DNA from 2 places in the Lactobacillus leichmannii genome. Region 2 is predicted to be linked to the other one. Evidence: riboswitches for the same ligand, from Rfam matches in the RefSeq annotation. Region 2 holds a riboswitch; the other holds the start of a gene.
The links. Region 2 has a riboswitch for lysine ahead of dapD (2,3,4,5-tetrahydropyridine-2,6-dicarboxylate N-acetyltransferase). Riboswitches for the same ligand answer to the same signal wherever they lie in the genome.
Positions count from the first base shown of each region.

Region 1 (12,365 bases), on a different contig from region 2:
TGTCAAGCAGCACCATCTTGATCGGCCAAAGTTTAAACTTGCGGGCTGGCATGACTGCTTACGGGGTAAACGGCGTAACTACTGGCTCAAGCTCAACTGCAGCAAGCACTAACACTGCTTCATCAACCAGCACGACTGCTTCCAGCCAGGCGCCAAAGGCCAAGAAGAGCACTACTACTAACACTAGCAGCAATTCCAACACCAGCACTAGTGCCAACACTCAAAGCCAGTCAACTGCATCTAACAGCAGTGCGTCCACTACGACCAACACTAATACTGCAGCATCAAATGCTAACACTACTTCAAGCACTAACACTGCAGCAAGCAGAAGTCAAGCAGTCAGCCAGGCACCAACTGCTTCAACCTCAACTGCAACTACAACTGCCTCAGCCAGTGCCAGCGCGATTACTTCATACGCTTTGACCTTCCTGGGCGTGCCTTACGTTTGGGGCGGGACCACGCCAAGCGGCTTTGACTGCTCCGGCTTTGTACAATACGTTTACAGCCACTTCGGCATCAACCTGGGCCGGACTACTTACACCCAGCAATACGCCGGCACTAAGATTAGCGTGGCCAGCGCCCAAGCTGGTGACCTCTACTTCTGGGGTTCATACGGCTCAGCCTACCACGTAGCCATCGCCTTGGGCGGCGGCCAATACGTCATGGCTCCAGCCCCAGGCCAAAACGTGATGACTGGCAGCGTGTCATCATACACGCCAAGCTTTGCCGTTCGCGTTTTAGGCTAAAAATTTCCCATCGATATCAAACAGTTTAAGCAGCGTCAGCCAGCCGGCTGGCGCTGTCTTCTTTTGCCTGGCTATAATTAAAGGTGTACTATTTTATTTATAATCGCTTTATTTAGGAAAAATGTGTAGTCTTTAACAAGTCTTTGTGTATATAATTGTTTTGAAAATAAAAAATTGCTGATTCTTATGAGGTGGGAAGAATGAAAAAGAAAATTGTTTTTGTTTTACAGCTGATTGCTAATGGCTATTTTGCTACCTGGCCTTTGCGCTTGATTGTAGACAATTCTCCCAAGTGGCGCTTGTCCGGACCAGCCAATGGCTTTTTGGGCTTCATGGACCGGGTGGCCAAAAGTGTTTCCTGGCCGCTCTTCCTGGCCTACCTGCTTTTGCTAGTGATGATCGTGGTCGCCACTCTTTGGACTTACTTCTTTGAATTCAAGCAAGACAAGGTAAAACAAGCTTGGCAGAAGCTTGTCTGGTTTTTGCAGCTGATCATTAATGAGTTAGCTTGCCTGGGCTTGGCCTCGTCACTGACTATGCAGGTTTATGATAGTCAGCAAACATGGACAATTATTTTTGACCTGTTCATGCTGTTTATCGTAGTTATTTTTGCTTTTGCCTTGACGGAAAAATTTACTAATCGCGGGGGAAACAACTAAATCGCAAACAGAAAAAAAGCAGCCGTGAGGCTGCTTTTTGCGTGTAATTAAATTTGCGGGCCACGGAAGTTGGCTAAGAACTTCTGGGTCTTTTCGCTTTGCGGATGGTTGAAGATTTCATCCGGGCTGCCTTGCTCAGCCACGTAACCGTCGCTCATGAAGAGGACCTGGTCGGAAACTTCCTTGGCGAAGGTCATTTCGTGGGTAACCACGATCATGGTCAAACCAGTCTTGGCCAGCTTCTTCATGGTTTCCAAAACTTCCCCGACCATTTCTGGGTCAAGGGCACTGGTCGGTTCGTCGAAGAGGAGGATTTCCGGGTTCATGGAGATGGCTCTGGCAATCGCTACTCTCTGCTTCTGCCCACCGGACAATTGACGGGGCTTAGCGTCGACGTAGGGATCCATCCCAACGGTCTTCAGGTTCTCCAGGGCAATCTTCTTGGCTTCTGCCTTTGACCGCTTCAGAACCAGTTCCTGGCCGATCATGCAGTTTTGCAAGACGTTCTTGTTTTCAAAAAGCTCAAACTGCTGAAAAACCATGCCGACCTTGGACCGGTAGCGGGGGATGTTGTAGTTTTCATCCAGGATGTTCTGGTCATGGAAAAGAATTTCCCCGCCAGTTGTATCTTCCAGCAAGTTGATGCAGCGGAGCATGGTTGACTTACCACCACCGGAAGGACCGATGACCGTCATAACCTCGCCCTTGTGGACTTCAAAGGAAATATCCTTCAAAACTTGGTGTTCACCGTAAGCCTTTTGCAGGTGCTGAACGTTTAAAATAATTTCATTATCCTTGTAATCAGCCATTTTTTACTTGTCTCCTTCCTGCTTGCCGACTTGAACTTGGTTGACCATCATGTTGTAGTTTTCAGGACCTTCGATGTGCTTTTCAATCAAGTTGAAGATCCGGGTGATCGTAAAGGTCAAGAAGAGGTAGATGACCGAGATGACCAGGTAGGTTTGGAAGAACTGGAAGCTCTGGCTGGCAATCGTTGAACCAACGAAGAACAGTTCTGATACTGAGATGATGCTCAATACGGAAGTGTCCTTGATGTTGACGATAAATTCGTTGGTGATTGACGGCAGGCAGTTCCGGATAGCCTGTGGCAGGATGATGCTCCACATTCTCTGGTTGTGGGTCATCCCCAAAGCACTGGCGGCTTCAAACTGCCCCTTCGGTGTGGAGATGATCCCCCCGCGGATAACTTCGGCCAGGTAGGCCCCGGTGTTGATGGAGACGATGATCAAAGCGGCAACCGTTCTGTTCAGGTTGATGTGCCAGAACTGGGCGATCCCGTAGTAGATAACCGCGGCTTGTACCATCATTGGCGTGCCACGGAAGACTTCAACGTAGACGGATAAGAGCCACTTGCAGAAGGCTAACAGGCACTTTTTGAACTTGTTCTTTGGTTCTGGAATAGTCCGGACGATGCCGACCAGCAAACCGATGAAGAAACCGGCGATGGTGCCGACCAGGGAGATCAAGAGAGTCATCCCGATCCCTTCCAGGATCATCTGCCCGTAGTTCTTCAGCATGGAAACCAGCCAGTTTTCCTTCTTGGTGCTGGTCTGCGGCTGCTGCTGCACGGCTTCCTTCATCAGCTTGTTTCTTTCTGAAGTGGAAATGCCGGCCAAAACCTTGTTAACCTGGCTGAGCAGCTGGTCGTTGCCTTTCTTGACCCCGATGGAAACTTCCGCGTCAGAAGAGGAGACCTTGAAGCCCTTCATCTTAGACAGGTTGACCCCGGTAATGTTGGAGTCCATCATCTGGAAGGAAGTCAGTTCCGTGTCTTCAGCCACGTAGCCGTCGATCGTGCCGGCTTCCAGGGATTCCCGCATGGCGGCAAAGTCCTTGGAGGCTGGTTCCCGCTTGGCCCCTGGCAGCTGCTTGATCAGGTCGTAGTGCAGGGTCCCTTGCTGGGCAGTCAGCTTGGCCCCCTTGAAGTTAGTTAGGTACTTGGCCTTGGCGTACTTGCTCTGCTTGTTGACGATGACCACGAAGTTGGTGGTCCGGTATGGGCTGGTAAAGTTGATGGCCTTCCGTCTTTCCGCCGTCGGGCTCATCCCGGCAATGATCAAGTCGATCTTGCCACTGGTCAGGGCTGGCAAAAGCCCGTCCCATTGGGTCTTTTCCACGATAACCTTCTTGCCCAGCTTCTTAGCGATGATCTTGGCGATCTTGACGTCATAACCATTGGCGTAAGAGCTGGTCCCGTCGATCTTGACCGCGCCGTTGGCGGACGTGGTCTGGGTCCAGTTGTATGGAGCGTAGTTGGCTTCCATACCAATCTTCAAGGTGCCGCTGGCTTGCGCCGGCTGGCTCCAACTGACAGCTAAGACAAGCGTCATGACCGCCGCCATTAAGGCGCTAATCCAGCTGCTGTGCTTCTTCATCTGAATAAACCTCCGATATGTTTTTAGTAGTTATGAAATACAATAAAAAGCGGCAAAAAAGCCCCATTGCGGTATACAATGAGGCTTGCTTTGATTCTGTAAAATTCAGTATGAATACCAAAAATTATAGCGCTCCCTAGAAAACTAGGACAGTCTGCAGAATCTTCTCCTGCAGCCCAACCAACAGTGCGCACGACCCCACTGCTGATTTCGGCGATATCCCTTAATAACAAGGCTCAACACTGTCAGTGAGCTCCCCTTGTGTTTGTGAACGATCGCGACCTCTATTGTATTGGATAATTTTTAACTACATTTAGGCTAAATTACTTTTAAGAAAAAGTCAAGAAAAAATTAGTTTTCTGAATTTTTGTGATTGCCCTTTTCTTATTTACAGCCAGCCGTGATCATCCACCCAGTCCCGTTTCTTCATGCCAGAGACGTAGGGGTTGCCGGCCACATAATAGCGCAGAGGCGCCTGGGCCCAGGCCGGGTCAGCCTGGACGATCCCGATTCTGGGCGAAGCAATGATTTCTTTAGCCGGCTTTTTCTCAGTCAAGTCAATAACGAAAGGGGAGTCCGCCAAAGGGGCCAGGTCCCAGTTTCTTGACTTGATCCCCATGGCCTGCATTAATTTGGCCGGTCCATTGGTCAAAAGGACCCCGTCTTTGCCGCCCCGGTTTTTAAGCATTTGGTCTAGGCCCCAGACCGGCTCAATGGCCCGAATTAAGACCCCTTGGGGGTTGCCTTCTTCCTGGCAGGCGATGTCAAAAAAGACGTACTGCCGCTGGGAGTAGATGTAGATGGTCCCGCCGGCCCGCCACAGGCCCTCGTTAGCCTGGCTTCTTCTGCCCCCGTAGGAGTGGGCGGCCCGGTCGTATATGCCCAGGTAGGCTTCGGCCTCAACGATATAGCCGCCAATTTTTTTCCCGCCGGCTTGATAATAAAAGGGGCGGCCGATCAAATCCCGGCATATCTCGCTGGTGGGCCGGCCGGTGAAAAAATTCCTGTAGTCCATTGCTTAATTAATCTTTCTAACTAAAATAGGGAATGTAGTAAAAGCTGTAATAAAAACTGTTTTTAAGAGAAAGCGTGCGCCTATGTCAACGATCAAAACTGTCCGTATCTACGCCAAAGAGCAGCCCGCCGGCTACCGGATCTTAGTCGACCGGCTCTGGCCCCGGGGAATCAAAAAAGAAGCCGCCAATTTAGACGAGTGGAAGAAAGAGCTGGCTCCCAGCCGGGACTTGCGGACCTGGTTTAAGCATGACCCGGCCCGGTACACGGACTTCCGCCAAGATTACCTGGAAGAATTGGCAGACAATCCGGAATGGCCGCCTTTCGTGGAGCATTTGCAAGAGCTTTTGCAAAAAGGGGACGTCCTCTTTTTGTACGGGGCTAAAGATGAAGAACACAACCAGGCCGTAGTTTTAAAGGAGGCAGCTGAGGAAGCTCTGGCTAAACTTCCTTAAAGACCTCCAAGGCGTCACCGGTCAGCTGCTTGATCCCTTGTGCCGGGATCTCAGTCAAGTTGACGGCCCAGATTTTGGCGTCTTTTGCCGCGTAGCCTAAGAGACCGGCGAAGGGGTAGACAACGAAGCTGGTGCCGACGATCACGACCAGGTCGCTTTGCCGCATTTCTAGGATGGACTGGTTGACATTGGCCGGGTTGATGCCTTCCCCGTAAAGGACGATGCCGGGCCGGATGATCCCGCCGCACTCGTGCTTGTAGCCCTTGGCGTAGTCCTCATAGCTGACCTTTTGCTTGCACTTGGAGCAGTAGATGTCGTAGAGGTTGCCGTGAAATTCGGTCACGTGCTGGTTGCCGGCCTGCCGGTCCAGGGTGTCGATGTTCTGGGTGATGAGGGCCCCTTTTTCATTGCAGATGGTCGCGATCTTTTCGTGGATCATATTTGGCTTGGCGTCCGGGAAGTACATATTTTGCATGACGAAGTCATAAAAAAGCTGAGGCCGGTCATAAAGGGTCTCCTCGCTCAAGATGACTTCCGGGGGCTCGCTGACCCCGTTGTAGATGCCAGTCTTAGACCGGTAGTCGGGGATGCCGGAGTGGGTTGACACGCCTGCCCCGGTCAAAAAGACAGGGTGCTTGGCCTTTTTTAAGTCTGCTTTAAATTCCGCAAGTTTTGCTTGGTCCATTTTTTGCCTCTTTCTTAAAAAACGGCTGATACCTTTTGATTTCATTATAAGCGCTTGGTTTGCTATAATTAAGCTACTAGTTGCAGAAGATATTATATTTGAGGTAATCCATGGACACGTTATTTTACTTGGTCGCCGACACCCTGCTGGCGGCCTATGCCGGCTACAGCTGGTACAGCCAGGCCACGGTGATCCTGCGGGCCCGCTGGCGGATGACGGCGGTGGTCATGCCAATCCTATTGGTCTGGCTGGGGGCCAGCTGGGGCTACCTGGACCTGGGAACTCCCGGCTTCATCGTCTTCCTAGCCCTCTTCATTTTGACGGGGATCCTGGAAGCCATGTCGGGCTTTGCTGACAAGCGGGTGGTTTTGAGCGGCTACTTCCGCCGGACTTTGAAATACAGCGAAATCAGCCAGGTGATCCTGACCGCGGCGCCGCCGGAAGTGGGCGACCTGTCGATCGTGGCCCTGGAAACCAGCCGCCACCAAATCTACTACCTCCGCTTCAACAAGCAGGCCAGCGATGTGGCCTCCTTCTTGACGCAGCGCCTGGAACGCGGGGTAAATATTGACGTAAGAAAAATGGGTTAGTCGAGTGACTAATCCATTTTTATCTGCCCTAAATTTCTGTTTTCTTGTTTTTTACAAAATCGGGGACAGGAGGCGGGAGAAGTTCTGCAGGAACCGCAGCCAGCGTGACTGCTTCTTGATCATCTCCGGCGTGAGGAGGGTCGACTGCTCCATGTCCTTTTCAAACTGGCCGGACATCTCCTTGTTAAAGGCCCGGTCGTAGACGAAGACATTATCTTCAAAGTTCAAGTCATAAGACCGGTAGTCCTGGTTGACGCTGCCGACAGTCGCGTACTTGTCGTCGACGATAATGGTCTTGGCGTGCATGAAGCCGTTGTTGTAGGTGTAGACCTTGACCCCGATCTTGACCAGCTGGTTGGCGTACCACTGGGTTGCCCGGTAGATGAAGGGGTGGTCCGGCATGCAGGGGATCATGATCCGCAGGTCAACCCCCGAGCTGGCCAGGATCTGCCAGGCGGCAATCATGGCCTCATCTGGAATCAAGTAAGGAGTCTGGATCCAGACCCGCTTTCTGGCTAGCATCATCAAGCGGACCAGGCCGTTTCGCATGTAAGGCTCGTCGTTGTCGGGGCCGTCAGAAACAACCTGTACGGCCATGTCGCCCTTGGAGATGTCGTTTTCATCCAGGTCAGGAAAGAGCTTTTCGTCAAAGCTGATCAGTTCTTCTTCCTTGACGGCGGAAGCGTTCCAGTCCATCACGAATCTTTCCTGCAAAAGCAGGGAGGCTGACCCGACCAGGCGGAGGTGGGTGTCCCGCCAGTAGCCGAATTTTTTCTTCCTGCCCAGGTACTGGTCGCCGACATTGAAGCCTCCGGTCCAGGAGGTAACCCCGTCGATGACCACGATCTTCCGGTGGAGGTGGTAGTTGATCCGGTTCCGGGAAATCATGTTTCTTGAGGTGATGAAGGGCAAAACGTCGCCGCCGGCTTCAGTCAGCTGGTTGAACCAGCTCTTGGAGGCTCCGAATGACCCCCAGGCATCGTAGAGGACCCGGACCTGGACCCCCTCCTTGGCTTTTTGGATCAAAAGCTTGAGGAATTCGTTGCCGATGGCGTCGTTATAGATAGTGTAGTATTCGACGTTGATGCTGGACTTGGCCTGGCGGATATCGGCGAAAAGGTCCCGGAACTTGTCATGCCCGTCGGTGTAAAGCTTAAGCTTGTTGTTTTTGGTAATGGGCGACTCCTGGTTCTTGTCCAGGTACTTGATCAAGATGTGGGCGCTGGGGGAGGTGTCGTTTTGGTCAATTTTCGCCGGAGCCTCGGTGATCATTTTTTGCACGTTGGAGAGGCCGATGTGCTTTTGCCGGTTGATGGCAAAAAGGTTTTCCTGGGAAATCCCCCGGCCGACGAAGCCGTAGATGATGAAGCCGACTACGGGCAGGATGATCAAGACGATCAGCCAGGCCCAGGAGGCAGCCACGGACCGCTTTCTGTGGAAGACGGTCCAGAGGGCCAGGATGGCGTTGGCGAAGAAGATGATGTGCCAAATATCGATCCAAGAGATGGCAGTCACTTTAAAGTCCTTTCTTGATTTTATCTAAGCCTAAAAAACGGTTCAGGATGCCGATGACGAAGGGCTCGTCATGCATCTGCGAGTGCTCGGCGTTGTCGCCGCGGACCTCGACTTCCTGGTAGTAGACCGCGTCCGGGGCCAGGATATAGCGGATGCTTTTGGCGGAAACCACGGAGATAAAGCGGTCGGAATTGGTCGTGTCCAGGACGTTGCCGTAGATGTTCAAAACCCGGATGCTGGGGCTGAAGTCCCGCCGGTGGCGGAGCATGTAGGAATAGTGCGGGGTCATCATGCTGGGCCGGCCACTTTCCGTCAGGCGGTTGACATTGGGGATGTCGCCCAGGTACATGACTCCGTTGAAAGGGCCGGCGATCAAAGCGCAGCTGGCCAGGTGGGGGAAGTTTTTCCGCTTGGCATAGCGCATTTCTGTAGCGACCACGCAGGGCGAGCCCAGGGAGTGGGCCACGGCGCTGTAGCGCGTAAAGCCGTATTTTTTGCTCAGAAAAGGCAGGATAAAGCTGAGATAGTAGTTGATGGCCTGGTAGCCGGCAATCCGGTCCTTGAAGGCCAGCTGGATGATGGGCTGCTTGTCGCCGGTATAGCATCCGGTCAGCTTGATCCGGCCGGTTAAGTCAGCCTCGACTTTCAAAAAGCGGGCGTCCCCTTTTTGCTTGAGGGCGTCTTCAACCATCATCCTGGTGGTGTAGTCCCCGCCGCGGAAGCCATGGACGTAGATGATCGGAACCTGGTCAGAGCCGCTGGCCTGGTTTTCAGCCAGGTCGCTGACCCGCTTGCCCCGCAGCTTCAGAAAGATCCGGAAAGGCGGAAAGGTTGCCAGGATGCCCAAGAAGAACATCATGGTCAGGGAGTGGTCCCGGGGATCGGGATTTTTGCCGCGCTTTTTTTCAGTTTCTTCAGCATACTTTTTAGAATTAAAAAAGAGCACAGTCGCCCCTCCTTTCTCTGATACAATTGCTTTGTAAACATCATACCATTATTAGCAGAAGAGAGGGAGCAGATGAAAGTTTATGTTGTTAAAAAAGGCTACCGGCCAGGAATCTACCACAGCTGGCCTGAAGCTGAAGAGCAGGTCAAGGGCTTTCCCGGGGCAGAATACAAGTCCTTTAGCAATATAATGGAGGCCCTGGACTACCAGGAAATGGACCCGGAAGACGCCCTCAAGGCCTTGCAGGGAGCAGAGGACAAGCTGCAGGCCGCGATCGCCAAGGTCAGACAGGGCGGAAGCAAGAAAAAGCAGGCTGAAAATAAAAAAGAATTTGCGGCAAGTTCGAAGTATGCCGCCCACATTTTTACCGACGGGGGCTGCCGGAACAACGGGACCCACAAGGGCGGGCACGTGCAGGCAGACGACAAGGCAGCCTGGGCTTATTTGATCGAATACGGCGGCCAGAAGCTGTCCGCCAGCGGCGGCCGCTTTGGGGCCACCAACAACGAAATGGAAATGACCGCTTTTTTGGAAAGCCTGAAGAAGCTGGAAGAACTGGGCTTAAATGACCAGCCCCTCTTGTTCTCTTTAGACTCCCAGTATGTCATCAAGGCCGTCAGCGACAATGACCAGGGTCCGGCCTGGATCAAGGGCTGGCAGAGACGGGGCTGGAAGAAGGCGGACGGGTCACCCGTTGCCAACCGCGAGCTCTGGCAGGAGATTGCCAAGGAAATGGCCAAGTTTGCCCAGCCGGAATTTGAATGGGTCAAGGGGCACGCCAACAGTGCCGGCAACAACTTTGTCGACGGCCTGCTCAACAAGTACATGGACCAGATGTAAGGCAGAGACAGAAAAAGCCCGCGCTTGGCGCGGGCTTTTTGCATGAATATTTGATTTTTCAGATATCGTCCAGCTTCAATTGCTTCATTACTTGCTAAAACTGGAGAAGAGGCTAGTAAAGAAGTTGACGATGGCGTCCCAGAGCTTCTGCAGGGCGTTGCGGTTTTCGCTGGTGTTCAGCTTGGCAAAGATCCCCTTGGCGCTCTTCTGGATGGCGCTCATGGCCTGGCTGGCCTGCTGCTTGAAAGAAGAGGAGTTAAGGGCGCCGGAGTCCCGGATCTCAACCAGGATGTTGACGATCTGCTGCTTCTGTTCGTTGGTGATCACGTTGGTCAGATTGTTGTTTTCGATCTGGTTGTTGACGATCGTGATGATCTGGTTCTTGGTGATGTTTGAGCCTTTTTGGGCCATTTCCTTCTTGGCCCCGGCTACGGCATTATTGAGCTGGGCGTCAGAGTAGCCCTCCTTGCCCTTGTTTTCCTTGGTGATCCCGCTTAAGGTGTTCAATTCGTCCTGGGCCGCGGTGATCTGCTTCTGGTTCAGCTTCTCCCCGCTCTTGGCGTAGGCCTTGTAGATCCCGGCCAGAGCGCCGGAACCATCGATCGGGATCGCGGAAGTGACGTAGATGTTGGCGTCAGTGATCCCGGCCGTTACCGCCGCGTTTCGGTACTGGTTGGCGGTGATGGTAGTGATGTTGTTTTGCCCGTTGTAGTTGAGGATGCGGACGTTGATCCCGCTGCCGGAGCTGTTTTTTTCAATGGCAGCACTGGACCAGACCCCGGAAGAAGAGGTAAAGGAGCTGCCGGACGGGTTCAGGTAGGTAACCAGGTCGCTGCCCGTTACTGTCAAGGTGTTGTAGCTGCTGGAGTCGCTGAGGGCCCTCTTTAAAACGTCCAGGGTGCCTTGCTTCTGGCTGGCAGTTAATGAGGTCCCCAGGGTAATAACCGGGGTGGTGTCTTCGGCGGCAGAGACCCCGCCAGCCGTCAAGCCCAGGCCCAGGAAGAGGGCGCAGGCCGTAATGATTTTCTTGATTTTCGTGTTCATTTTGATAAGTCTCCTTGCTTTCTGTTTTCATGCTCCGCCTATAATTATACTAGAGTTTGTTTTGGGGGTATCTCCCTTAGCAAAAATTTAAGCAGGCCCCGGCTGGCGGCAGATTCCTGGCGAAGATGATATAATGAAAAAGATAGATTTGGAGAGGGGGGGATGCGGCTTTGCGAGCGAATGCCGACTTGAAGCTGACGGTCATCATGACTGTTTACAACCAAGAGAAATATCTGGCCAGAGCCTTGGACTATTTGCTTGAGCAGAAGAACCAGCAGTTCAAGCTGCTGGTCATTGACGACGGCTCGACTGACTCAACCGCGGAAATCGCGGCCAGCTACCAGGACCGCTTCCAAGCCTTCGACCTGGTCAGTAAGGCCAATGAAGGGGTGGCCGCTGCCCGGAACTTAGGCCTGGACATGGTTGACACGCCGTATTTTATTTTTCACGATGGAGACGACTGGGTTGAGCCAGACTACACGGACTACTTTATCAAGGCTTTTGACCGCCACCCGGACGATGACATGGTAACCTGCGGCTATTATGTCGACCAGGCAGGGAAGCCGTCCGTGCCGATTACTAAACCGGTTGAGGGGGAATTGACCCGGCTTGAGGCCGTGTTAAAGGTCTTGGGCAGTGCCCATTCGCCGGTTAAGGGCTATACTTGGAACAAGTGCTACAAGACCCAGCTGGTCCGCTGCTTGCACCTGCGTTTTAACGAGGACCTGGACTTGATGGAAGACCAGGTTTTCAATATTGACTATCTGATGCAGACGGAAGGCTGCTACTACAGCTCCGTGCCGCTCTACCACTACTGGCAAAGAACCGACAGCGCGGTGCACACGGTCAGCTGGGACCACTTCTGGAGCATCGTGGGGGCCAATATTTCGATTTACAAGAGCATTTTTTCTCACTTGCGGCAGAAAGCTCTCGGCAAGCGGCCGCAAACCCAGGAATACCAAGGCAGTTATGTAAGGGAAAGGATCAAAGATGATCATCAAAGTTAATGGAGTCGATCTTTACTACCAAAAGCTCGGTCAGGGCCAGCCCCTGATCCTGCTGCACGGCCACCACTTGGACGGTGGAATGTACAGCAAGGTGATCGCGCCTTTGTCACTGTATTACACGGTCTATACCCTGGACATGCGGGGGCACGGCTTAAGCGGCGGCGACGGGGCTGAGCACTACCAGACTGAAGTGGAAGACCTAGCTGTCTTCATCAAGGAGCTGGGCCTGGAGCAGCCTTACGTCTTTGGCTATGACTCCGGCGGTCTGGTGACCCTGATGCTGGCCAGCCAGCAGCCCGATATCCTGGGCAAGGCGGTCGTGGCCGGGGTCTTTATCGACGGCCGGGGGATCCACAAGTACCACTACTTGACTGAAGGGGTCCGGCGCTTTCTCCGCTTTGACCGCGACAGCCGGGTGGAACTTACCGAATCCTACATGGAGCCGGAAAGCCTGGAGCAGATCCAGAT
Region 1 covers NZ_QOCY01000054.1:7,082-19,446, reverse strand. The annotation lists gene DS743_RS08315 (C40 family peptidase) at 1-746, shown strand, start outside; gene DS743_RS08310 (hypothetical protein) at 947-1,405, shown strand; gene DS743_RS08305 (amino acid ABC transporter ATP-binding protein) at 1,453-2,214, opposite strand; gene DS743_RS08300 (ABC transporter substrate-binding protein/permease) at 2,218-3,801, opposite strand; lysine riboswitch at 3,921-4,096, opposite strand; gene DS743_RS08295 (DNA-3-methyladenine glycosylase) at 4,190-4,816, opposite strand; gene DS743_RS08290 (DUF488 domain-containing protein) at 4,899-5,270, shown strand; gene DS743_RS08285 (NAD-dependent protein deacylase) at 5,257-5,955, opposite strand; gene DS743_RS08280 (hypothetical protein) at 6,066-6,545, shown strand; gene cls (cardiolipin synthase) at 6,597-8,060, opposite strand; gene DS743_RS08270 (alpha/beta hydrolase) at 8,062-9,006, opposite strand; gene DS743_RS08265 (ribonuclease H family protein) at 9,079-9,846, shown strand; gene DS743_RS08260 (DUF1002 domain-containing protein) at 9,934-10,890, opposite strand; gene DS743_RS08255 (glycosyltransferase family 2 protein) at 11,097-11,897, shown strand; gene DS743_RS08250 (alpha/beta fold hydrolase) at 11,881-12,365, shown strand, end outside.
Region 1: it holds a riboswitch for lysine, as region 2 does, so the genes downstream of both, DS743_RS08300 (ABC transporter substrate-binding protein/permease) here and dapD (2,3,4,5-tetrahydropyridine-2,6-dicarboxylate N-acetyltransferase) in region 2, are expected to answer to the same signal.

Region 2 (12,365 bases):
AGGCGTGGCAATATCCCGGATGACCCCGATACGGTCCCTCATCCCTTCACCGACCAGCATGATAATCGCGTAATTGCTGATCCATTCCAAGTGGTCAGGACTGACTTCATTTTGAATTTCATTGCAGATCTGGTCGATCAATTCATCGTTTAATGTGTCCCGGTCAAAGATCAAAGTCAAATCGTCAATCCCGGTTGGCATGTGTTCATAGGACAGTTTGTACTTGTTTAAGATTTGCAGGATGCGGAGGGTAAAGCCAACTTCCTTGTTGAGCAGGTACTTGTGCAGGTAGAGGGCACCAAAGTGCTTGCCGCTGGCGATCCCGGTAATGACGGTTTCAGGCTTGAAGCCTTTTTCCGGTACGATCATGGTCCCGCGCTTTTCCGGGTGCTGGGTATTCTTCACATTGATTGGAATCTGCCCTTGAATGGCCGGGATCAAGGCTTCATCGTGGAAGACAGAGAAACCAGCATAAGACAATTCCCGCATTTCCCGGTAGGTCATCGTGTGGATCGGCTGTGGCTGGTCAACAACCTTCGGGTTAGCGGAGAAAATAGCATCGACATCAGTAAAGTTTTCATATAAGTCAGCGTGGAAACCTCTGGCCAAAATCGCCCCGGTAATGTCTGAACCACCTCTTGAGAAGGTAGCAATATGGCCAGCCAGAGTATAGCCGTAAAAGCCTGGGAAAATCAGCTTTTCGTCAGCGTCATAGGCAAAGTTTTCCAGGAGCTGGTAGCTTTCCGGGTTGACAGAGGCATTGTTTGGACTACCGGTAACGATGATCCCGGCATCTTTAGGATCAACATAGCGGGCCTTTACCCCTTGGCTTTGCAGAATCTTCGCAATCAGCTTGGCGTTAAGCCGCTCGCCGTGGGCCTTAAAGGTCGCCTGCAGATAGTTCTTGTTTGGATAGTGCTCCTTTGGCAAATTCAGCAGGATTTCTTTCAAGGGCAAGATTTCTTCGAGCGGCAAGTTAAAGTACTCGCCGATTTCAACGTAGCGCTGGAAGATCCGGTCAGCAACTTCAAGCCCGTTTCTGCCATGGTTGATTTCATGGGCGTACTTGATCAAAAGGTCAGTGACCTTGATGTCATCGTCAAAGCGTTTGCCTGGTGCAGACGTAACGACAACTTGTCTTTCAGCTTCAGCGGTAATAATCTTCAAAGCATTTTCTACAGCAGGACCGCTAGCCAGGGAACTGCCGCCAAACTTAACAACTTTCATGGGCTACTCTCTTTCGTGTTTGTCTTTAATCATAATTTAAGTTTAATCAGAATGGACTTTACCATTTTTCTCTGGAAAATGCAAAGAAAGATTCTGAAAATTCATGATAATCGCCTTCTAAACATTCTGATACCAGTGCTTGAGGAAGCTTGAAATAAAAATATGCAAATAAAAAGCTGAAAAGCTGTTGACAAGATGAGGCCAATATTATAAACTGACTACAAATTGAAGAGGCGCAACCGACAAGAGTAAGGCAAGGGAGCCAGCCAGGCGGAGAACTTGCAAGAAAGGGGAGGTTGCCGAAGCGTCCGTTTTGGCAAGGCGGATTGGCTGGGCTATGGCTTAAGAGGCCATGGACTGTCGCAGGGAAGGTACCTGCGTTGCGCTTGCAATTTGACGAGAGAATTTGATTTTGAATTTTTCGGGCTCCAGATTGTTAAGGCAACCTGGAGCTTTTTCTTTGTCTCTTCGAAGTAACAGAAACAGATGCAGATTAGAAAGAGAAAGATATTATGGCAGAATTAGACGCGCAAAGCATTATCAACTACATTGGTTCAGCACCAAAGAAGACCCCGGTTAAGGTTTACTTGCGAGGCGCCGGCCTTGATCAAGTCACTTTCCCAGATGGAACGGATCCTTTTGTTAGCGGTCAAGCTGGCGTAGTCTTCGGCGATTGGCAAGTTCTTAAGCCGTTTTTAGCAGAACACGAAGCTGACTTTGAATCTGTCCGCGTGGAAAACACGGCCCGCAATTCAGCCGTTCCTTTGCTGGACCTTAAAGAAATCAATGCCCGGATCGAACCAGGCGCTATTATCCGTGACCAGGTCTTGATCGGTGATAACGCGGTTATCATGATGGGGGCGGTAATTAATATTGGCTCGGAAATCGGTGCCGGCTCAATGATCGACATGGGCGCGATCTTAGGTGGCCGGGCGATCGTCGGCAAGAACTGCCACATCGGTGCCGGTACGGTCTTAGCCGGGGTGGTTGAACCAGCTTCTGCCTTGCCGGTCCGCATTGACGATAACGTTCTGATCGGTGCCAACGCGGTTGTCCTGGAAGGCGTCCACGTCGGTGAAGGTGCAGTTGTAGCAGCGGGTGCGGTTGTGACCAAGGATGTGGCTCCGCACACGGTGGTTGCCGGCGTTCCAGCCAAGGTAATCAAGGAAGTCGATGCCAAGACAGAAAGCAAGACCGGCCTGGAAGAAGACCTGCGTAAGCTGTAAAGAGTCAAGTTAAAGTAAACAAAACAGACATAAGTTAGTCCACATTAAGGAAGTTTTTCAATGGCAGTATTGACCGAAGCCGAGTTGCTTCAAATCCGGCGCCAACTCCACCAGATCCCGGAATTGGCTTTAAAAGAATATCAAACCCATGCTTATCTCTTGGATGTGATCAAGCAGATGAAGCAAGACTACCTGGAAATCAGGGAACCAGCAGAATTGCCAACCGCGCTCCTGGTTCTGGTCAAGGGGTCAAAGGCTAAACGGACCATCGGCTACCGGGCGGATATTGATGCTTTGCCGGTAACTGAAGCAACCGGCCTGCCATATGCTTCCAAGCACCAAGGTGTGATGCATGCCTGCGGGCACGACATCCATATGACGGTTGCTTTGGGTGTTCTCAGCTACTTTAGCGAGCATCAGCCAACTGACAACCTCCTGTTCTTCTTCCAGCCGGCTGAAGAAAGCGAGAGCGGCGGCATGAAGGCCTACCAGCTGGGACTTTTCACCGGTAAGTGGCATGTTGATGAATTCTACGGCCTGCATGATAACCCAAGTCTGCCGGCTGGGGCGATTGGCTGCCGGAACGGCACCTTGTTTGCCGGAACGACTGAAGTCAACATTGATATTCAAGGCAAGGGCGGGCACGCTGCCTTCCCGCAATTGTCAAATGACGCGGTTGTCGCGGCAGCGGCCTTGATTATGCAGGTCCAGACCATCATTTCCAGAAATATTGATCCGGTTCAAAGCGGGGTTATCACCTTGGGCAAGTTGACTGCCGGCAAGATCAGAAATGTAATCGCCGATTCAGCCAGAATTGAAGGCACGATCAGGGGACTTACCCAAAGCATGATCGAATTGATCGACAAAAGGCTGGCCGAAGTCTGCCAGGGAATTGAGCTGAGCTTCGGCGTCAAAGTCAAGCTGGAACTCAACCAAGGCGGCTACTGGCCAGTTGAAAATAACCCGGAATTAACTGAAAACTTCATTAAATACATGAAGCAGGCTGACGGGGTTGAATATGTCGAAACGGCCCCGGCGATGACCGGGGAAGACTTCGGCTACCTCCTGGCTCAGATCCCGGGAACCATGTTCTGGCTGGGTATTGAGGACGATTCACCCCTGCACTCAGCGACATTAACCCCCCAGGAAAGTTCAATCAGCCGCGGCATTGCGGCAATTACCGGTTTTTTGGAATACCGGATGACAGAAGACTAAGGAAACAATAGAGGCAAATACAATGAACCAAAACTTACAAAACGCGGACTTACTGACAGCAATCATTACGCCTTTTACGGAAGACGGACAGATCGACTTTGCCAGCTTGACTGAATTAACCAACAACTTGATTGACCAGGGCTCTAACGGCTTTGTGATTGGCGGGACAACTGGTGAGACGCCAACTTTGACCCATGACGAAAAGATCGCCTTGTACACCCGCTTTGGTCAGATTGTAAATGGGCGTGTACCGGTTATTGCCGGCACGGGCAGTAACAACACAGCGGAAACCATTGCTTTTACTGAAGAAGTTGCCCAGATCCCGGGCATCGACTATGCTTTGGTTGTCGTTCCGCCATACAACAAGCCAAACCAGCGGTCAATGATCGCTCACTTTACGGCAGTTGCTGACCAGGTTCACATTCCAGTAGTCATCTACAACATTCCGGGCCGGACTGGGGTTAAAATGGAAGTGTCAACTATTTTACAGCTGGCCCAGCATCCCAATATTGCCGGTATCAAGCAGTGCGCCAGCCTGGAAGAAATCGAAGAGATCGTATCCGGCCGGCCAGTAGACTTTGCCGTCTTTACCGGCGAAGATGCCCAGGCGCTGACGGCCAGAATTTTGGGCGCTGACGGGGTCATCTCAGTTGCCAGTCACCTGTACACCCCAAGAATGCGGGAAATGTACGATGAACTTTACGCGGGCAACTTTGCCTTGGCCGGCAGCCTGCAGCGCTGGCTGACCCCGCGGATGAACGCCCTGTTCATGTTCCCGTCACCATCACCAGTTAAGGCGGCTTTAGCTGCCATGGGTTACCAAGTAGGCGGCTTACGGTTGCCGCTTGTAGCTTTGAACGATGAAGAAAAGGAAGAACTCGCCACTGCTTTGAAGCTGCCGAAGGATGCATTAGCTGGTCAGCTGACGCGTGATATGTTAGAAGGAGATTAAGAATGCCAAGAATTTTATTGGCCGGTTTTGCCGGCTCAATGGGCCAGCAAGTCGTTAAATTAGTAGCAAGCCTGCCAGACTTTGAAATAACGGCCGGCCTGGCCCACCGTTTAAAGAGCAGCGATCCAGCAGACTATGGCCTGCCAGCAAGCGCTAAGCTGTACACCAGCCTGGATGAAATTCCAGCCGACGCAGCAGATATCTGGGTTGACTTTACTGTACCAGCCTCTGTCTACCAAAACGTCCGCTATGCCTTGGAAAACGGCTACCGGCCAATCGTAGGGACGACTGGCTTGACTGACCAGCAAGAAGCCGAGTTGAAGCAATTGGCCAAGGAGAAGGGAATTGGCGGCTTGATCGCTCCTAACTTTGGCATGTCAGCTGTTTTATTGATGAAGTTTGCCCAAGAAGCAGCTAAGTACTTCCCAGACGTGGAAATCATCGAAATGCACCACGAAGACAAGAAGGATGCTCCATCAGGCACGGCCTTGGCCACAGCCAAGCTGATCGCTGAAGTCCGCGAGCCCCACCAAACAGCAGCAGACACGACAGAAAGCCTGCCAGGGGCAAGAGGCGGCGATTACCAAGGCATCAAGCTGCACGCGGTTCGCTTGCCAGGCTACGTCGCTCATGAACAGGTGCTTTTTGGCGGCAAGGGGGAAGCCTTGACCATCCGGCAGGACTCCTTTGACCGGTCATCCTTCATGAGCGGGGTCAAGGTTGCCTTGGAAAAGGCAGCTGACTTAAACCAGCTCTATGTCGGCCTGGAAAACATTTTGTAGACAGTATTCTTTGTTTTTTATAGAAAGACGATCATCATGCCAGAAACAGATCCTAACTTGCGGGATTTAGGCAACAGAAATCTTGCTAAAATCGCGCCTTCAGCCATCCGGGCTTTTGACGAAGAAATCTCCCAGATTCCGGGAATCATCAAGCTCACCTTGGGGGAACCAGACTTCGCGGTGCCAGATCATGTTAAAAGGGCCGCTATTCGGGGAATTGAAGCAGACGACTCCCACTACGGGCCATCAAAAGGGAAGCTGGCCCTGCGTGAAGCTATCAGCAAGTATCTTGCGGCAAGCAGACAGGTTGACTATGACCCGGAAACTGAAGTTATTGTCACTGACGGGGCAACTGAAGCAATTACGGCAACTTTACTGGGACTTTTAAATCCAGGTGATAAGGTTTTAGTGCCAACACCAGTCTTTTCCCTTTATTTCACCAACATTGAAATGGCAGGCGGGGAAGTGGTGATGATCGACACCTCAGATACTGGCTTTAACTTGACGCCAGAGCGGCTGGAAGCGGAGATTGAGGCGGCCGGCGACCAGGTTAAGGCAATCATGCTCAACTATCCATGCAACCCAACAGGGCGGACTTATTCCAAAGCTGAGTTAACTGCTTTAGCGGAAGTGATCAAGAAGCACCATTTGCTGGCAATCTGTGATGAAATCTACAGCGAACTGACTTACGACCAAGAACATTTCTCTTTGGCTACTTTACTGCCAGGACAGGTAATCTTGATCAGCGGCTTATCTAAGTCACATGCCATGACCGGCTACCGGCTTGGATATATCGCGGCTCCGGCAAGTTTACTGCCAAATGTGGCCAAGGCCCACAGCTTCATGGTGACCTGCGTGGACAATATCGCCCAAGACGCGGCAATTGAGGCTTTGACCAAGGGGCTTGACGATCCAAAAGAATTTAAGGCAGCCTACCAGCGCCGGCGGGACTTCATGGTTGATAATCTGACCAAGCTGGGCTTTGAAATGGCCGTACCGCAAGGGGCATTTTACATTTTTGCCAAGATTCCGGAGAAGTTCGGCAGTGATGACTTTGCTTTCGCCAAAGATGTGGCTAAGAAAGCCAGAGTTGGTCTGATTCCAGGCAGCGTGTTTGGTAAAGGATCTGCTGGCTATGTCCGCTTTTCTTACGCGGCAGCCGATGACAAGCTGGCAGAAGTAGTCAAGCGGCTTGGTGAATACGTTGCTCAGCTCTAATATTTTTCCTAAGACAGCAGTTTGCTGTCTTTTTTCAGTTTGCTGTCTTTTTTTATGCCGAATGATATAATTTAGAAAGAATCTAAAGAATTAGTATGACAAGGAGCATATAAATAATGTCTGAATACCCACAACTTAACCTTGACCAAGCCAAGGGCCCAAAGGCAACTATCAAGACCAACCACGGCGACATCGTCATTCAGCTTTTCCCAGAAGAAGCACCAATGACTGTTGAAAACTTCGTCCGCCTGGCACAAAAGGGCTACTACGACGGCGTAACTTTCCACCGGGTGATCAGCGACTTCATGATCCAAGGCGGGGACCCGGAAGGTACTGGTGCCGGCGGTCAAAGCATCTGGGGCCACAACTTTGAAGACGAATTCTCAAACGAACTCTTCAACCTGCGCGGGGCTTTGTCAATGGCTAATGCTGGTCCAAACACCAACGGTTCACAATTCTTCATCGTGCAAAACAAGAACATGCCAAAGCGCTTCATTCAACAATTGCGCGATGCCCAATACCCAGAAGAAGTTGTCAAGGCTTACAAGCAAGGTGGTACGCCATGGCTTGACCACAGACACACTGTTTTTGGCCATGTAACTGAAGGCATGGATGTCGTTGACGAAATTGCCAAGGTAGCCAAGGACGGCAACGACAAGCCACTTGAAGACGTGGTAATCACGACTGTTGAAATTGCTGACTAAGAGTAAGTAAGAAAGGTTTGCGTGAACAAGAGTGAAGTTAAAACGGGTTTGGCTCGTTAAGTTAATATTTGTACTGGCTTTTGCCATTATTTTGGCGCCAAAGGCAAAGACTACGGCAGCTTCAGATGCTGACAAACCGTTTTACAAGAATGCCATGGTCAACACTTACGTGTATGACGAAAAAGGCAAACGGACCAAGGACAAGAAGATCCTGGCCGGTAAAGCCGTTGGCTGCTACAGCATGATTAATTATGTTGGTGACAAGCCATATATCATGATCGGCCAAAACAAGTACGTGGCATATATGAACGTGGTTGGCTTAGATTGCCAGTTGAACCATAACAGCTACATTTATTCCAGCAGTGGCAAGCGGATGAAGAATTCCGGTGTCTTGCTGAAGAATGGCCTGGTAACTGTCTATGGCGGCAAGAAAAAAATCAATGGCAGCAAGTACTGGGCAATCGGCGTTGGCTTGTACGTTAAGGCAAACAACGTTGAAACGCCTAAGGGCGAAGTCACTAGTGATCCAAACACACAGAACCAAACAACTGAACCGCAAACATCTTAAACTTGAGCACTGCAAATGCAGTGCTTTTTTGGTTGGAGGGGATACGATTTCGTTTTTAGCTAATGGTTCGAATAATACATATTATGTAAAGTTGAGTAGCAAAAATCGCGAGAGAGGACGCTGCTTAGCCCCAGATGATCATTTTGCCCGGTAGTATTTAATACTGCGCTCTGATATAATTCAGATAATCTTTTTAGCAATTGCTTTTGGATTGGAGATGAGTTTATGTTTAGCTACAAGATCAACGATGAATTAGAGTTAGCCGTGCCAAGATTGACTGACGGTGAAGCTCTGTATGACTTAATTGACAGAAACCGGGACAATTTATCCTACTACTTGCCTTGGGTTGACCACGTTCATGACGTGCAAGCTGAGACTGACGCTATTAGGCGTGGTTTAGTCAGGTTTGCTGAAGGCAAAGCCTTAGACCTGCACATTTGGTATCATGGCCGTTTAGCTGGCAAAGTCAGCTTGAATTCAATTGATGCTGTGTATTCTGAGGCAGATATCGGCTACTTTTTAGGCAAAGAATTCCGCGGACGCGGAATCATGACGCTGGCTACCCGGGCTATCATCGATATCGCCTTTGGGGAATATGGCCTACACAGAATTATGCTGCAGTGCGCTGTAGACAATCTGCCAAGCAATAATGTGGCTAAACGGCTAGGGATGCGGTTTGAAGGCTGCCATAAGGGCCGGTTGATCCTTAGAGACGGCTATCATGATAGTAGTGAGTACGCGGTGCTTGCTGAAGAATGGCCTGATGTGCAGGAAAAGTACTAAGCTACCCTTTGCTTGAAGCTCAAAGTTTTACCACTGATTTCTTACGTGTGTTAGTTTAAAACTATAATTTTAATGACAGAAGTTCGAGATGCCCTTTTGGCTCAAGGATTTGCTTTATAGCAATTTTACTGAGTTTTTGGGCATTTTTTATTTTTCTTTTCTGCTTTTGATTTCTGTTTTATCAAGCTACAAAAAAATCTGTTTTATCAAGCTACAAAAAAATCTGTCCGTATTGCGGCAGATTCGCTAGCTAGTCTGTCAAATGACCAAGTTCAAGGATTTTGGCTGAACGACCAGATGATACTTCGCTGCTTCCTTCTTTTCACCATCAAGATTCACTTTTCACCATCAAGATTCATTGCAGCAGGCGTTGTTATACTGTCGTTGATCTTTGATTTGGGTGAAATTTGGAAGCCCCGCCGTAAAAACGTCCATTACAGAAGGCACAGAGCGTGACCAGGTCGTTAAAAAAGCAGGCCATTTTGTGGCCTATGACCTTTACTTTGGCAAACTTATAGCGGCTAATATTGCGCAGAATTGAAGCTACATATGCTGCGCTTTTAAGCGCTTTAACGTCAAGCAATCAAGGCGTCAAGTCCAAAGCAGCCAACGTTGACGCAGTAGCGCTCATCATTGACTAAAATTGTGTCAATGCCAACTGAATAGAATCATGTTTTTTCAGGGTAATTTTTGACGATTTCTTTTACATGGTCCTTGTACTCACTAAAGTAGATCTCGCAATCTCTCCCCTCCATCACCCTTTCGACATTTTTGATGAGGGAATCACTTCTGGACTGATCTGGACTTGATTAGAAAAACATGCTTCATGTACGATATCGACTTCCTTTTACAATAATTTAATGTAAGCACAAACTCGCCGGTTTGTACAGAAGCCGTAGCAAAAAGGAGGTAGCAAGGTACCGCCTCCCCTGTTCCCTCCCCCGCTTTTGGAGGTGAGTTTTTAGTTGTGCTACTAATTAGTAGCAGAAATTTGAAGAGATGGTATAATAGTGGTACAAAAATCAAGGAGATATTGGAGCCTATGGAAGTCGCTGAAGCACTGACAAAGTTAAAATTTCTGGTCAGTCATGATAGATTTAAATTGGTTGCAAGAACGAAAGCTCTACCCAAACTTTAGGTAGAGCTTTTTCTGTTCTATTTAATTCATTGCTGCATAAGCACTAGCATACCGGCCAGCAATTCGACCTGAATTCCATGCAAAAGCGTTGCTTAAGCCTTCAATTGTTGGATAAGATGAGTCATAAAGGCCTGATGCGTCATTTCCGACAGCATAAATACCATCAATTACTTGTCTCTTCACATTTAGAGCCTCAAAATGCTCATTGACTAATGCACCACCGACAGTCCCCAGGGTAGTTGAATTAGCACGAACTGCATAGAAAGGTCCCTCTTTGACCGACAAAGTCATGAAACGGTCATCTTTGTAAAGATCCATGTCTTTACCTTCTACCACCAGTTCATTGTATCGGTTAACTGTTGCAGTAAGATTTGCTGGATCAACCGTAATCTTCTCTGCTAATTTTTGAATGTTATCTGCCTTGAAGACAGCACCTTGGCTGATACCCTCATTTAAATCTTGATCTAGTTGCGGATATGGACCAACTTGATAAGTCATTGTCTTTTTATCTAACAAGCGGAAGGTTCTTTCAAATGAACTTGCCCAGTCCAAAGCTTGCTGACGTAGATAATCGACAGTTGCTTGGTCAAAAAGGAAGTAGTAGTATCCACCGATCTGGTAGACTGAATCACCCCATAATGCGAAATCATATACTACGTCTTCATTAGTAAATCGCTTGCCTTCCCGGTTAACCCATAAGAGTGGGATGTTGGTCAAGTCAAAAAGACTTGCGTTGTGCCACTTTGGATCCGTCTTTGAGTAGACAGTTGCCGCATGGTTTTCAAAAATTCTCTTGTAATCGCTAACGCCACCAGCTTCTTTGAGCATCTGCAGGCCATCACCGGTAGCTTTCCGTTCACCCATTGAGTACAGGTCATCTGGATCAATTGCTAAAGTACGCTTGATTTCGTCCTTATTGCCAACAAATCCCCCATCAGCCAAGATTACGGCTTTAGTTTCCAAGGTGATTTCTTCGCCTTTTCTGTTTGCTTTAACGGCAGTTACTTTACCCTGTTCTTGAACAATTTCTTCGGCCGAAGTTTCGGTCATAAGGACTCCGCCGCTTTCTAGAAATTTGTTCATTACTCGCTTAAATCCGTTAAATTTATCGATAAATTGGTGATAGGTTCTGGGATGCTCCTGGTGGACTTCTTGAGTGTTGGTCACTAATTCAGTCTCCAAACCTGATTCAGCCATCCAATCGATTGTGGCTGCTGATTCTTCAAGAATGGCCTTAACCATTAACGCATTAGATGAATGGTGAGTATAATTGATGATTTCCTCATAGGCATCTTTTAGGCTGTACTTCACTCCAGCTTCTTTTTGAGCCCTGCTTTCAACCGCAAATAGTCCCTGGGCACCAAACATCCCTGCACCGCCAAATTTGTCGCCTTTTTCCAATAGTGCTACTTTTGCTCCGCATTCTGATGCAGTTAATGCTGCACTGATGCCAGAAGCACCAGCTCCTACTACTACGATATCAAAGTTCATTTTGTTCTCCTTCAACAAAACTAAGTTACCTTTATCACTATGCTTATATCATAGCACGTATTATCGGTACCGCTTTCTTGATTGATGTTATGCTGTATTAAGGTTAAACTTAAAGGCAGAAGGAGAAAAATATGTACAATTCTGAACTTGATACATTTCTAGCAGTTGCAGCAGCTGGAAGCTTTAGTAAAGCAGCAAAAAAATTATATATATCTACACCAGCTGTCGTTCAGCAAATGAATCTATTGGAAAAGCGGTTAAATGTCCAGCTATTTGTTAGGAATACCCATGGTGTAACACTTACTCCAGCAGGAATTGAATTTATTCAGTGGAGCAGACAGATAATTTTTGATTGCCAACAGGCTGAGAAGGCATTAGGAAAATATCAGCAAAAAATTGTTTTTGCATCTGGGTATTTAAATGGACAAACCTTAAGTGGTCGCCTAATTCCACAATTTCAGAAGAACCATCCTAAAGCACAAATATCTTTCAGAGAGATAAATGATTATCAGCAAATACCTGCTGAAGTAGACATTTTAGAAATGGCTTATGCGAAAGAGCCACTGAGTGAACACGAATTCTCTTTCATATCCATTGTTCCTTCGCCTCTTCGAGTAGCTTTGCCAGCAAGTCATCCCTTAGCCAAGAAAAAGCAACTATCTTTACAAGACTTGGCAGCACAGGATTTGGAAATCGTAGCTCCATCTATTGCAGGTTCTGAGGATGTGATGTTAAGCAAACTTCTAAATGTTCGCCCGGCAGTTAAACTGCACTATTATAGCGTGTTTAACAAAGCAGTGGTCAATCAAGCACAGCTTACAAAGCATCTGTTACTAATTCCAGAGGCCTATTCGGAATTGTGCCATCCATATATTGTTAAACCGGTCTCTTGGTCCTTTGCAACTAGCTATGGCTTCTACTGTCGTAAACCAGTCCCCAAATTAGTACAGGAATTTATTGATCTCGCCCAAAAAAGTTAGTAGATTTTTTCACCCTTGGCATATGCTTCTTTTGCCTCGGCTAACGTCATTTTGTTTGGTCCACCATCGATATTTCATGAA
Region 2 covers NZ_QOCY01000030.1:4,234-16,598, reverse strand. The annotation lists gene DS743_RS03315 (aspartate kinase) at 1-1,227, opposite strand, end outside; lysine riboswitch at 1,448-1,624, shown strand; gene dapD (2,3,4,5-tetrahydropyridine-2,6-dicarboxylate N-acetyltransferase) at 1,740-2,453, shown strand; gene DS743_RS03305 (N-acetyldiaminopimelate deacetylase) at 2,514-3,668, shown strand; gene dapA (4-hydroxy-tetrahydrodipicolinate synthase) at 3,691-4,620, shown strand; gene dapB (4-hydroxy-tetrahydrodipicolinate reductase) at 4,623-5,402, shown strand; gene DS743_RS03290 (aminotransferase class I/II-fold pyridoxal phosphate-dependent enzyme) at 5,439-6,620, shown strand; gene DS743_RS03285 (peptidylprolyl isomerase) at 6,737-7,324, shown strand; gene DS743_RS03280 (SLAP domain-containing protein) at 7,356-7,892, shown strand; gene DS743_RS03275 (GNAT family N-acetyltransferase) at 8,118-8,675, shown strand; gene DS743_RS03270 (FAD-dependent oxidoreductase) at 9,835-11,304, opposite strand; gene DS743_RS03265 (LysR family transcriptional regulator) at 11,436-12,284, shown strand.